Regions from separate parts of the Burkholderia sp. NLJ2 genome, predicted to be linked through region 1. Evidence: riboswitches for the same ligand, from Rfam matches in the RefSeq annotation. Region 1 holds a riboswitch; the other holds the start of a gene.
What was found. A riboswitch is a leader RNA that binds a small molecule or an ion and turns the genes downstream of it on or off. The one in region 1 is predicted to bind thiamine pyrophosphate.

Region 1 (6,716 bases):
CGTCGGCGTCGGCGCGTGTCTTGTCGAAGAGGGCAGTGGGCGAGATCAGCGCACCGTTCGCGTCGACGACGCGCAGCAGCGCCTCGTACCCGACGACGCGCTTGTGCGTGATCGACAGCACGGGCTGGAATACGCTGCGCAGCGTCGTGGTGCGATAGGTGGCGTGCCAGCCGCCGGGCGTCAGCGTGAGGCGTTCGAGCAGGGAATCGAGCGATAGGTCGCGGGCGGGCTTCATGTCAGCGGTGCCCAGGGGCGAGCGGCGGGCCGGCGGCGCGCCGCCACGCCAAAGCAGTCGCACGCGCAGGCGGACGCGAAAGGACGTGAGGCATCGTGACCGCCTTCTGCGAAAGAATGTTACGAGTGTAACGGGAATGCGGCGGCGCGCGTATCAGGGAAACTCCAGACGCAAACGGGACACGGCGCGGCCTTGGCCGGCGCGCAGCGGTGATCGGCGTCGCTGGAGTGCGTGCAGTGCATGACCGCCACGCAGTGAAAGGTGCGGCAGAAGCACATGACAATCCGGCGGCATGATCCGCGGTATGAACTGCGGCATCAACCGCGGTATGAACTGCGGCATCAACCGCGGCATGAACCGCGGTATGAACTGCGGCATCACCCGCGGCATGAACCGCGGCATCAACCGCGGCATCAACCGCGGCATGGCCGCATGGCGCGCATGGCGGTGCGGGAAAGCCCGGCGCGGTCGCGGTCGCGTCCGAATGTCGCCGTCAGACGGATGCCGTTGCGCTGCAGCGCTATCCTCAGCGCGACGGGGAGCGGGCGGCGATCAAGTCACGACGAAGGAAGGACGGACGGCGGCGTGCGCCCGGATCGTCAGGTGGCTTCGCCGCCACGCGGCCCCAGACCGGGAATTCGCTTGATCACGCCGGTCGCGAGCGCGGTGCCGACGAGCACGATCGCGCAGCCTTCGATCATCACGGCCGACACATGTTCGCCGAGGAACAGCGCGCCCCACAGCAGGCCGAACACCGGGATCACGAACGTCACGGTAATCGCGCGGGCGGGGCCGACATGCGCGATCAGGTAGAAGAAGATGAAATACGCGATGCCCGTGCATGCGATGCCGAGGGCGAGCACGGCGCCCCATGCGTGCGCGCTGACCGGCGCGGCCGGCCAGGTGGCGATCGCGAACGGCAGCAGCAGGACGGTCGAGCCGATCATGCTGCCGGCCGCGTTGACGAGCGGATCGACGCCGCTGAGCTTGCGCTTCGTGTAATTGGCCGCGATGCCGTACAGCAGCGTCGCGCCGAGCGCGGCGGCGGCGGCGAGCGCGGTCGCGCTGGCGCCCGTGTCGCCGTGCGCATTCGCGATCTGGTTCCACACGAGCGTGAGCACGCCGGCAAAACCGATCACGAGGCCGAGCGCGCGCGGCAGCGACAGCTTGTCCTTCAGCCACAGGTAAGCGACCAGCGCGCCCCACAGCGGCGTCGTCGCGTTGATCACCGACGTCAGGCCGGCCGACAGCGTCAGTTCGGCGAACGCGAACAGGCAGAACGGTATGCCCGAGTTCAGTGCGCCGACGACGAACAACGGCCACGCATGACGACGCAGCCGCGTGCCGAGATCGGCGGGCTTGAAGCGCGTCAGCGCAAAGCCCGTGAGAAACAGCGCGCCGATGCCCACGCGCAGCGCCATCAGCGGCGCGACGCCGAAATCGACGACGCCGACCCGGATGAACAGGAACGACGCGCCCCACAGGGCAGCGAGCACGGTCAGCAGGATGGCGTTCTTGGGTGACATCGATCGTGAGGGAGAGGGACGGGATGCGGTGGATCTTACACCGCGTTACCACGCCGTCGTTTCACGATTCGATGAAACGGCAAGAAACGGGAGATTCGCCGGTTGCAGGCGCTGGACGGCCGGCCGCCGGCCGTCCGGCAGCTCGATCAGTGATGGCGCCAGCCGCCGCGTCCGCCGCGTCCGCCGAAGCCGAAATTGAGCGACAGCGCCGGTCCCCAATAGCCGCCCCACGCTGGTGCGTACGCAGGCGCCGGATAGTAGTAGACGGGGCCCGGATCGGCGTACACGGGTGCCGGCTGCACCGGTGCAGCCGCGTAATAGCCGCCAGGATAATAGCCGTACGGGTAGTAGCAGCCGGCGAGCGTCGTGCAGGCGAGCGCCGCGGCGACGAGGAACCTGTTCATGATGTTTCTCCGGCGGAGCCGGCAATCGGCAGATGCTTAAGCTTAGGCCGCGCACCGATGACAGGGTGTGCAAAACGGTAACGGATCATTTCCGGGCCGCTGCGGCGTGCTGCGGCGCCGCATACGAAAAACGGCGCTTCCGCAGTGCGAAAACGCCGTCAGGCCGGAACTCGCCGCGCTTCGCGCGGCGGCCGGATAGCCGGTCGGCTTATTTACCGACCTGGTTGCCGATGATGCCGCCGGCCGCCGCGCCGCCCAGCGTCGACAGCGCGTTGCCGCCGATCGCCGCGCCGGCGACGCCGCCGATACCCGCACCGATTGCCGTGTCGCGCTGGCGCGTCGTCATCGAATCGCAGGCCGACAGGCTGGCCACCGTCGCGACGAGCAGCGCGCATACCCCAATACGTCGAATCGAATAGGTCATGATCGTTGTCCTTGTAGTCGTGAGCGGAAGGACGCGCGACCGGCCGGCGGCCGCGCATGAACCCAATCTACGCGCCGTCCCGCGACGCTGCTGTAAGCACTTGTTAAGCCGCGCGCGGTTTCGTAATCAATTGTTTCCCGTGCATCGGCAGGCACGCGGCATACGCAAAAAAGCCCGCTCGAAAGCGGGCTTCGTGCATCGCGATGCGTGTCCAGTGCGGACCGCCGCGTTCGCTTATTGACGGTGGTAGATCTCGGCGCCGGTCTTGACGAATTCGACCGCCTTCACTTCCATCCCTTTCTTCAGCGCTTCGGATTCCGACACACCCTGCTGCGCCGCGAACTCGCGCACGTCCTGCGTGATCTTCATCGAGCAGAAGTGCGGGCCGCACATCGAGCAGAAGTGCGCGACCTTCGCCGAATCCTTCGGCAGCGTCTCGTCGTGGAATTCGCGCGCCTTGTCCGGATCGAGACCGATGTTGAACTGGTCTTCCCAGCGGAACTCGAAGCGCGCCTTCGACAGCGCGTTGTCGCGCACCTGCGCGCCCGGGTGGCCCTTGGCCAGGTCGGCCGCGTGCGCGGCGAGCTTGTACGTGATGATGCCTTCCTTCACGTCGTCCTTGTTCGGCAGGCCGAGGTGCTCCTTCGGCGTCACGTAGCACAGCATCGCGGTGCCGAACCAGCCGATCATCGCGGCGCCGATGCCCGACGTGATGTGGTCGTAGCCCGGCGCGATGTCGGTGGTGAGCGGCCCGAGCGTGTAGAACGGCGCTTCCTTGCACCAGTCGAGCTGGAGATCCATGTTCTCCTTGATCAACTGCATCGGCACGTGGCCGGGGCCTTCGATCATCACCTGCACGTCGTGCTTCCACGCGATCTGCGTGAGTTCGCCGAGCGTCTTCAGTTCGCCGAGCTGCGCTTCGTCGTTCGCGTCGTAGATCGAGCCGGGGCGCAGGCCGTCGCCGAGCGAGAAGCTCACGTCGTACGCCTTCATGATCTCGCAGATCTCTTCGAAGTGTTCGTACAGGAAGCTTTCCTTGTGATGCGCGAGGCACCACTTCGCCATGATCGAGCCGCCGCGCGACACGATGCCCGTCATCCGGTTCGCGGTGAGCGGCACGTACTGCAGGCGCACGCCCGCGTGGATCGTGAAGTAGTCGACGCCTTGCTCGGCCTGCTCGATCAGCGTGTCGCGGAAGATTTCCCAGGTCAGGTCCTCGGCCTTGCCGTTGACCTTTTCGAGCGCCTGGTAGATCGGCACCGTGCCGATCGGCACCGGGCTGTTGCGGATGATCCACTCGCGCGTTTCATGGATGTGCTTGCCGGTCGACAGGTCCATCACCGTGTCGCCGCCCCAGCGGATCGCCCACGTCATCTTGTCGACTTCCTCGCCGATCGACGACGTGACGGCCGAGTTGCCGATGTTCGCGTTGATCTTCACGAGGAAGTTGCGGCCGATGATCATCGGCTCGGATTCCGGGTGGTTGATGTTCGCGGGAATGATCGCGCGGCCGCGCGCGATTTCGTCGCGCACGAACTCGGGCGTGATCTCGGCCAGCGCGTTCGCGCCGTAGGCCGCGGCGCCGAACGCCTGGCCCGGGTGCTGGCGGCCCATCATCGCGGCGAGCTTCGCGCCGTTCGGGCCGCTCGACTTCAGGCTCTCGAGGTATTCGGCGCGGCGCTGGTTCTCGCGGATCGCGATGTATTCCATTTCCGGCGTGATGATGCCCTGACGCGCGTAGTGCATCTGCGTGACGTTCTTGCCGGCCTGCGCGCGGCGCGGGTTGCGGTGCAGGCCCGGGAAACGCAGGTCGGCGGTGGCCGGGTCGGCCGCGCGCTCGAGGCCGTACTGGCTCGACAGGCCGGAGAGCCCTTCGGTGTCGCCGCGCGCTTCGATCCAGCGCTGGCGCAGCGGGGGCAGGCCCGCGCGGATGTCGATCCTGGCTTCCGGATCGGTGTAGGGGCCCGACGTGTCGTATACGTAGATCGGCGGATTCTTTTCGCCGCCGAAGCCGGTCGGCGTGTCGGCCTGCGTGATTTCGCGCATCGGTACGCGGATGTCGGGCTGCGAGCCGGTCACATAGACTTTCCGCGAATTCGGCAGCGGCGCGACGGCAGCCGCATCGACGTGGGCGTCGGCGGACAGAAACTTCGGATTGGCGTTCATGCAATCTCCTGTGTGAGCGCCGGACAGGCGCTGCGGCGCTTGCCCGGAGCCCTTGACGAATGTGGGGCTCGAGCTAAGCAGGAGACGAGGCTTGGTGAGGCGGCGGATTTCGTCAGAAGGATGGCGGCGGAATCCGTACGCTTCCCTGCGCTGGCATTATCCAGATCAGGTTCAAAGGGTATTTCTCACCCGCAATGCCGGTTTGTTGACCGGGCGCATTGCAGGACCCCCGCGTTAGCAGCGCACACGATACACTGGCTTTGCGGCGGTTTCAACCGGTGGCAGATCGGTTGCCGCGGTGCAGTTGCAGCATTGCGGGCGGCGCGCCTGCCGCGCAAGCCGCGCTGCATGACATCGCCGCACGGCCCTGCAGCCCGGCTGACAACGACGGCGCGGCGCAGCATTGCGGCATTTTCGGCAGCCCCAAAAAAATATTTTCGAAACGGCTGTCATTTCCCGCGACGTCCTCCGTCTATTCGGCTCCTCAAACCCATGTTTCGGAGAGATGTCATGAAAAAAGTACTGATCGCAGCCTGTGTCGCCGGTTTCGCCATGGTCGCAACGGGCGCGTATGCGCAGAACGACGCGATGTCGAAGGAAGGTTCGTCGATGTCGAAGGACGCGATGGGCCACGACGCGATGGCGAAGGACGACGCGATGGCCAAGGACGGCGCGATGAAGAAGGGCGCCATGAAGAAGCACGCGATGAAGAAGGACGGGATGTCGCACGACTCGATGGGCAAGCCGAAATCGGACGACAAGATGGCCCCGTCGAACTGACGGAAACGGACGGAGCGCGGCCGACGCGCGTGTCGCCGCTGCGTGCCGGGACGGTACGCGGTGCCGGCTGACGCGCGGGGCACGCGCCACGCCGTGCGTCAGCGCATGCGTTGCGTGGCCGGTCTCCGGCCCCCGTCTCGCGCTCCGTCGCCTCATTCCGGGAGTTTTCATCATGCAAACCGTTCCCGCCACCGGGCGCGCGGCCGCCACGCCGCCCGCGCGTCCGATCCATCCGCTGTGGGTGCGCGCGAGCCACTGGCTCAACGCGCTCGCGGCCGTGCTGATGGCGCTGTCCGGCTGGCGCATCTACGACGCGTCGCCGATCTATCCGCCGTTCACGTTTCCTCACGGCATCACCATCGGCGGCTGGCTCGGCGGCGCGCTGCAATGGCATTTCGCGGCGATGTGGCTGCTCGTCGGCAACGGGCTGTTCTACCTGGCGATGTCGCTTGCGACCGGGCGCCTCGTGCGCAAGATGCTGCCGGTCACGCCGGCATCCGTGTGGCGCGACGTGCGCGCGGCGCTCGGCGGGCGGCTGTCGCATGCCGACCTGAGCGTCTACAACGCGGTGCAGCGCGCGGCGTACCTGACCGCGATCGTCGATCTCGTCGTGCTGGTGCTGTCGGGGCTCGCGATCTGGAAATCCGTGCAGTTCCCGCTGCTGCGCGAACTGTTCGGCGGTTACGACAACGCGCGTGTCGTGCATTTCTGGGCGATGTCGCTGCTCGTCGCGTTCTTCGTCGTGCACGTCGCGATGGCGCTGCTGGTGCCGCGCTCGCTGCTCGCGATGCTGCGCGGCCGTTGAACGGCACGAAGGTGCCGAAGGAAATCATCATGTCCGAATCCGAACACAAGCGCGACCGCCCGCGCTGGGCACTCGACCGGAAGTCGCTCGAACTCGACGTGCGCCGCGAGCTCGAGATGCCGTCGCGGCGGCTCTTCAACCGGCGCGTGCTGACGCTCGGCGGCCTGACGATGCTGACCGGCTGCACACTGCAGGACGACGCGTCGGTCAACACGTTCCTCGAGAAGGTGTCGCGCATGAACGATCGCGTGCAGGCGTGGCTGTTCAGCCCCGACCGGCTCGCGCCGACCTACACCGAAGCCGAGATCACGCGGCCATTCCCGTTCAACGCGTACTACGGGATCGACGACGTGCCGCACGTCGATGAATCGACCTA
Region 2 (6,716 bases), 920 kb from region 1:
GCACGAGGCCGCCGATCAGGCGCAGCACGGTCGTCTTGCCACAACCCGAGCCGCCCATGACCGCAACGACCTGCCCGCGCCCGAAGCGCAGGTTCAGGTTGGACAGGACGAGGCGGTCGCCGTAGCCAAAGTCGACGTCGCGAAGTTCCAGCAGGGTCTCGGTAGGAGTGGGGCTCACGGAGCTGGCAGTCCTTTTACGCAGAACGCCGAATTATAGGGCCTGCATTGGAATGATGTCGTGACGCCGTTCCGGGCCCTGCGGTCAATGATTGTCAAATTGTCCGGGAAAACATTGCTGCAGCGCAATAAGCGCAGTCCGATAGTCGGCTGCGCCCGTGACAGCGCTGACCACCGCGACGCTGCCGACGCCCGTCGCCAGCACGTCCGGCAGCGCGTCGAGCCCCACCCCGCCGATCGCGACGAGCGGCACCCGCGCGCCCGCAAAGCGCGCGTAGCGGGCAATCCGTGCAAGGCCCTGCGGCGGTGCGGCGACGGCCTTGGTCGCGGTCGCGTACACGGGGCCGAGCGCGAGATAGCTCGGGCGCTCGTGCAGCGCCCGCAACATTTCGTAATAACCATGGCTCGATAGTCCGAGCCGCAGGCCCGCGCGCGCGATCGCGGCCAGATCGGCCGTTTCGAGATCTTCCTGGCCCAGATGAACACCGTACGCGCCTTCATCTGCAGCGATCTGCCAGTGATCGTTGATGAACACACGGGCATCGGGATAACGGCGCCCGGCCGCGACCGCACGGGCGATTTCCCGGCGCAACGCGTCCGGCGTCGCGCCTTTCACGCGCAATTGCACGGTCCGCACGCCGCAATCGAGCACGCGTTCGACCCATTCGGCATCCGGCACGACCGGATAAAGGCCGAGCTGCGCGGGGCATGGCGCGAACGCGGGCTCGGGCGCGGCCGGCAGCCCGGCGACGCGCGGGAACCGTGCGGCGTCGACCGGCCATGCGTCGGTCGCGCGCGTTTCGTCGCCGTCGCGCCACGCCAGCGCGAGCACCAGCGCGTCGACCGGCGCGAAACCGCAATCGAGAAATGCGGCAAGCGCCGCGATCCAGTCGTCCGCGAGCGGATGCGCGGCGTCGAGCGCGTAGCGCGCGCCCGCCGCGTGCAGCACCGCGCCCTGCTCGTCGAATTCGATCGCGACCGCGTCCGGCGACGCGGGCCGCGATGCGGCCGACGCGCGCGCCTGCGCGGTGCGGTCACCGGTCGACACGATCAGCACGTCACCGACGGCCGGCGCGTCGGGTGCCGCCATGCAGAGCCGGCACGGCGCCGCGCCGCCCGGCCAGTCGCCGAGCCGTGCGCGGATCCGTTCGGCCGCTTCGGCCAGTTCGTCGGCCGGCGGCCAGAATGTATCGGCGAAGCGCGCGCTCATGCGCCGCCCCCGTCCTGGTGCCAGAACGGCATCCCGACGACCGGCGTGCTCGCGTGCGCGGTCTCGCGCGCGTCCATCGGCCCGGCGAGATACGCGGCGCGACCGGCCTCGACGCCCTGCGCAAAGGCGCGCGCCATGATCTCGGGGTGCGTGGCCTGCGACACGGCCGTGTTCAGCAGCACGCCGTCGAAGCCCCATTCCATCACCTGGCACGCGTGCGACGGCACGCCGAGCCCCGCGTCGACGATCAGCGGCACGTCGGGCAGCCGCTCGCGCAGCACGCGCAGGCCGTACGGGTTCACGACGCCCTTGCCCGTGCCGATCGGCGCGCCCCACGGCATCAGCGCCTCGCAGCCGACGTCGAGCAGGCGCCGGCCGATCACGAGATCCTCGGTGCAGTACGGCAGCACCTTGAAACCGTCCCTCACCAGTTGCGCGGCGGCCTCGATCAACCCGACCGGGTCGGGCTGCAGCGTGTAGTCGTCGCCGATCAGCTCGAGCTTGATCCAGTCGGTGCCGAACACCTCGCGCGCCATGTGCGCGGTCGTCACGGCCTCGGCGACGGTCTGGCAGCCGGCCGTGTTCGGCAGCAGCGGCACCGCGTGGCGCTTGAGCAGGTCGAAGAAGCCGGCTTCGGCCGTGCCGCCCGTCATCTGGCGGCGCAGCGCGACCGTCACCATCCCCGGCCGCGACGCGGCGATCGAATCGGACAGCGACTGCAGCGACGGATAGCGCGACGTGCCGAGCAGCACGCGGCTTGCGAAGGTTTCGCCGTACAGCGTCAGCGCGTCGGCGGATGTGAGGGACGTCATGTCGTTTTCCTGGAAGTGCGGGGACGAACCGGCGGCGCTCAGCCGCCCGCGACGGGGTGCACGACGTCGAGCTTGTCGCCCGCCGCGAGCGCGCGCGCCGCATGCTGCGTGCGCGCGACGAAGTTGCCGTTCAACGCGACCGCGTACGGCGGACGCGCGCCGTACGCGGCGAGCGCGTCGGCCACCGTCGCGCCGTCGGGCAGCGTCAGGGTCTGTTGGTTGATCTGAATATCCATGAGGCTTCGTCGGATTCGGTCGGCGGCGCGCGTCAGGCCGGCTGGCGCGCGTCGTTGCGGTGATGAAGGAGCGTCGGCCAGCGCGCGGCGTCGCGCCACGCGGCAAACGCGTCGGCATCGCCAAACGCGCCGCCGAGCGCGGCTTCGGCGAATGCGACCGCCGCGTGCGCGACTTCCGGCGCGATCATGAAGCCGTGCCGGTACAGGCCATTGACGGCGAGCGTCGACGCGCCGTCCCAGATCACCGCCGGGCGATGATCGGGCAGCGTCGGCCGGCACTGCGCATTGAGTTCGAGGATGCGCGCCTCGCCGAACGCCGGATGCACGGAGAACGCCGCGCTCAGCAGCTCGAGCGCGGAGCGCACGCTGACGGGCGACATGTCCTCGCCCTCCACCTCGGTCGCGCCGATCACGTAGAGATCGTCCTGCTTCGGCGCGATGTACAGCGGATAGCGCGGATGCAGCAGCCGCACGGGCCGCGTGAGCCCGATGCCGGGCGCATGCACGCGCGCGACTTCGCCGCGGATGCCGCGCAGCGCGGGCAGCGCGGATTTCGCGCCGAGTCCGCGGCAATCGATCGTGAAATGTGCGTCGGGCAGGTTCGCATCGTCGAGCGTGACGTGCCAGTGCAGGTCGACGCCGCGTTCGCCGAGGCCCGCCGCGAGCGCGCGCAGCGCCTGGCGGTTGTCGAGCTGGCCTTCGCGCGGCAGCAGCAGCCCGCGCGCGAAGCGACCCGCGAGCGCGGGCTCGGCCGCATCGACCTGCGCGCCGGCGAGCGTGACGAAACCGCCGTCGAACAGCTCGGCCGGCGCGTTCGCGCGCACCCGCCGCTCGAACAGCGGCGCCTCGGCGCGGTCCGCGTGATGCCAGACGACGAGCGTGCCGTGATGCTGGAAGAACACGGGTTCGGGCAGTTCGGCGAGCCATTGCGGCCAGCGTGCGAGCGACGCGGCGCCGAGCTCGGTGATCAGCAGCTCCGCGCTCGCCGCTTCCGCGAGCGGCGCGAGCATCGCGGCTGCCACCCACGCGGCCGACTGCTCGCCGTCCGGGCCGCCGCGCTCGTAGAGTGCGACGCGATGCCCGTCGCCCGCGAGCCGCCATGCGATCAGGCGGCCGACGAGGCCGCCGCCGAGCACCGCGAAATCCGGCCGTGAATCCTGGATGTTCATCGCGCACGCTCCTCGCGAACCGCGCGGGCGCGCACGACGAAGGTCGACGCGCACCCGCCGTCCCGTGCGAACGCACGCGACCTCGGGCCGGGAGCCATGCAAAAGACTGAAGATTGTGCGGTCATCATTCCTTCCGTAACGCGCAATGCGCGTACCCAAAAGGACGAAACCGGCAGCAAAGGCCGGCCGGGCGGGACTCGGGCGCTGACCATGTGGGATGGCAGCCAGCGCGGCCCGGCGGGATCAGAAACTTCCCTCGCCGGTATTACCCGGATCGGGTGCGAAGGGTCTTTCTCAGCCTCGCCGCGCCGCCTGGAACATCTGCCGGCCGCGCACGAAGCACCCCTGTTTCGTCGTCGGCCATTAGACCATAAAAGCGGAAAGCGCCGCAAACTGTCCCCCTTGCGGCAAATTCGCCGTCGCGCTGCGCCGCTCTGGCACAATGCCCGCAGGCCGGCCGCACGAGCGGCCGGTTGCCGCGTCACCGCCGGCCCTTAAGCGCCGTTTAAGACGCGCGGGCGACCATCCGGACGCCCGCCGTCAGTCGGCGTCGCGCCCCGGCATGCCGTATCGCGGCGCGCGCCCGGCTTCGCCCGGCCCGCGCGCCGGCTACTCATCAGGAAGCACATGACCCAATCGATCGATCCCGTCCGCTCCGCCGCCTCCGACGCGCCGCAGGACGAGCGCCCGGTATCCGCATGGAGCCTCATCAAGCCCTACTGGGTATCGTCCGAATGGAAATTCGCGTGGGGCCTGCTGGTCACGATCATCGCGATGAACCTCTGCGTGGTCTGGATCAACGTCCGGCTGAATAAGTGGAACGCCGAGTTCTACAACGCGCTGCAGTCGAAGGACGTCCACGACTTCCCGAACCTGCTGATGCAGTTCTCCGCGCTCGCGTTCGGCTTCATCATCCTCGCCGTGTACGGCCGCTACCTGCGGCAGATGCTCGGCTTCCGCTGGCGCCAGTGGCTCACCGACCGTTTTCTCGGCCAGTGGCTCGGCGATCGCGCGTTCTACCGGATCGAGCGTGACCGCCTCGCGGACAACCCCGACCAGCGGATCACCGACGACCTCCAGTCGTTCGCGACCACGACACTCGCACTGTCGCTCGACCTGCTGTCGACGGTCGTCACGCTCGTGTCGTTCATCACGATCCTGTGGTCGCTCGCCGGCGCGCTGACGATCACGCTCGGCGCCACGCCGATCGCGATTCCCGGCTACATGGTGTGGGCGGCCGCACTGTACGCGGTGGTCGGCTCGCTGATCATCCAGAAGGTCGGCCATCCGCTCGTGTCGATCAACTACCAGCAGCAGCGCGTCGAGGCCGACTTCCGCTTCGGGCTGATCCGCGTGCGCGAGAACGCCGAGCAGATCGCGTTCTACGACGGCGAGAAAACCGAGACCGGCAACGCGCAAACCCTCTTCATGCGCATCCGCGACAACTGGTGGCGCGTGATGAAGTACACGAAGCGGCTCACGTTCGTGCTGAGCTTCTACGGGCAGATCGCGATCATCTTCCCGCTCGTCGTCGCCGCGCCGCGCTATTTCGCGGGCGCATTCTCGTTCGGCGTGCTGATGCAGATCTCGTCCGCGTTCGGCACCGTCAGCGATTCGTTCTCGTGGTTCATCAACAGCTACTCGACCCTCGTCGAATGGCGCGCCACCGTCAACCGTCTGCGCGAGTTCAAGCGCGTGATGGGCACGTCGCACCTGAAGGAAAGCCTGTCGCCCGCGACCGAGCACGGCGGCATCAACCTGCACTACGTCGATGCGGCGAAACTGTCGACGTCGTCGCTCAAGCTCGCGCTGCCGAACGGCAATGCGCTCGCGAACATCGGCAACGTGACGATCGAGCCGGGTTCGCGCTGGCTCGTGATCGGCAAGTCGGGTTCCGGCAAGAGCACGTTCATGCGCGCGCTCGCGGGGCTGTGGCCGTTCGGCGACGGCGCGATCGACGCGCCGGTCGGCGCGCGGATGATGTTCGTGCCGCAGACGAGCTATTTGCCGATCGGCACGCTGAAGGCCGCGCTCACCTATCCGGCGACGCCCGATACATTCAGCGACGACGCGTGCCGCGACGCACTGCGCGCATGCCGCCTCGAAGATTACGTCGAGCGCCTCGGCGAAACCGCGCACTGGACGCGCGTGCTGTCGCCGGGCGAGCAGCAGCGTCTGGCCGGCGCACGCGTGCTGCTGCACAAGCCCGACTTCCTGTTCCTCGACGAAGCGACCAGCGCGCTCGACGCCGACAACGAGGCACGCCTCTACCACCTGTTCGCCGAACGGCTGCCGAAAGCCGCGATCGTCAGCATCGCGCACCGCGAGTCGCTGGCCGCGTTCCACATCGGCACGATCAACGTCGAGCGCGTGAACGTCAGCGACAAGGTCGCCGCGTGAACGCACGCGCCGCGCGCATCGCGCTGATCACCGGCGCAGGCTCGGGGATCGGCGCGGCGCTCGCGCGGCGGCTCGCGGCGCCCGGCATCGCGCTGGCGCTGCACGCGCGCGGCGCGACCGACACGGCGCGGGCCCGGCTCGCCGACGTCGAGCACGCCTGCACGGCGGCCGGCGCGGAGTGCATCACGCTCACCGGCGATCTCGCCGAGCCGGGCGTCGCCGCCACGCTCGTCGATGCAACCGCCGCGCGCTTCGGCGGGCTCGACCAGCTCGTCGCGAATGCGGGCTTCGCCGCGCGGCAGGCCTTTTCCGATCTTTCCGCGGATGGGCTCGCGTCCGCCTTCGCGGCGATGCCCGGCGCGTTCTCCGCGCTCGCGGGCCGCGCGCGACCGCTGCTCGAAGCGTCGGCCGCGCCGCGGATCGTCGCGGTCAGTTCGTTCGTTGCGCATCGCTACCGCGCCGACGCGCCGTTCGCGGCCACCGCCGCCGCGAAGGCCGCGCTTGAATCGCTGGTACGCACCGCGGCCGCCGAATTCGCCGCGCGCGGCATCACCGTCAACGCGGTCGCGCCGGGCTTCACGCGCAAGGACCACGGGCCGAGCGCCGGCAACGCCGCCGCGTGGGCACAGGCCGAACAGGCGACACCGCTCGGCCGGATCGCCGAACCCGACGACGTCGCCGCATTGATCGCCTTCCTGCTGTCGGACGCGGC

Region 2: linked by a shared signal. The riboswitch ahead of R9B84_RS01965 (FAD-dependent oxidoreductase) and the one ahead of thiC (phosphomethylpyrimidine synthase ThiC) in region 1 are both predicted to bind thiamine pyrophosphate.

Annotation. Positions count from the first base shown of each region.
Region 1 covers NZ_CP137808.1:1,358,916-1,365,631, forward strand. The annotation lists gene R9B84_RS06255 (sensor domain-containing phosphodiesterase) at 1-235, opposite strand, end outside; gene R9B84_RS06260 (DMT family transporter) at 835-1,761, opposite strand; gene R9B84_RS06265 (hypothetical protein) at 1,908-2,165, opposite strand; gene R9B84_RS06270 (glycine zipper 2TM domain-containing protein) at 2,374-2,589, opposite strand; gene thiC (phosphomethylpyrimidine synthase ThiC) at 2,824-4,755, opposite strand; TPP riboswitch at 4,880-4,996, opposite strand; gene R9B84_RS06280 (pentapeptide MXKDX repeat protein) at 5,266-5,535, shown strand; gene R9B84_RS06285 (cytochrome b/b6 domain-containing protein) at 5,708-6,340, shown strand; gene R9B84_RS06290 (molybdopterin-dependent oxidoreductase) at 6,370-6,716, shown strand, end outside.
Region 2 covers NZ_CP137808.1:434,493-441,208, reverse strand. The annotation lists gene R9B84_RS01985 (ABC transporter ATP-binding protein) at 1-178, opposite strand, end outside; gene thiE (thiamine phosphate synthase) at 263-1,387, opposite strand; gene R9B84_RS01975 (thiazole synthase) at 1,384-2,199, opposite strand; gene thiS (sulfur carrier protein ThiS) at 2,238-2,435, opposite strand; gene R9B84_RS01965 (FAD-dependent oxidoreductase) at 2,468-3,604, opposite strand; TPP riboswitch at 3,839-3,961, opposite strand; gene R9B84_RS01960 (ABC transporter ATP-binding protein/permease) at 4,232-6,004, shown strand; gene R9B84_RS01955 (SDR family NAD(P)-dependent oxidoreductase) at 6,001-6,716, shown strand, end outside.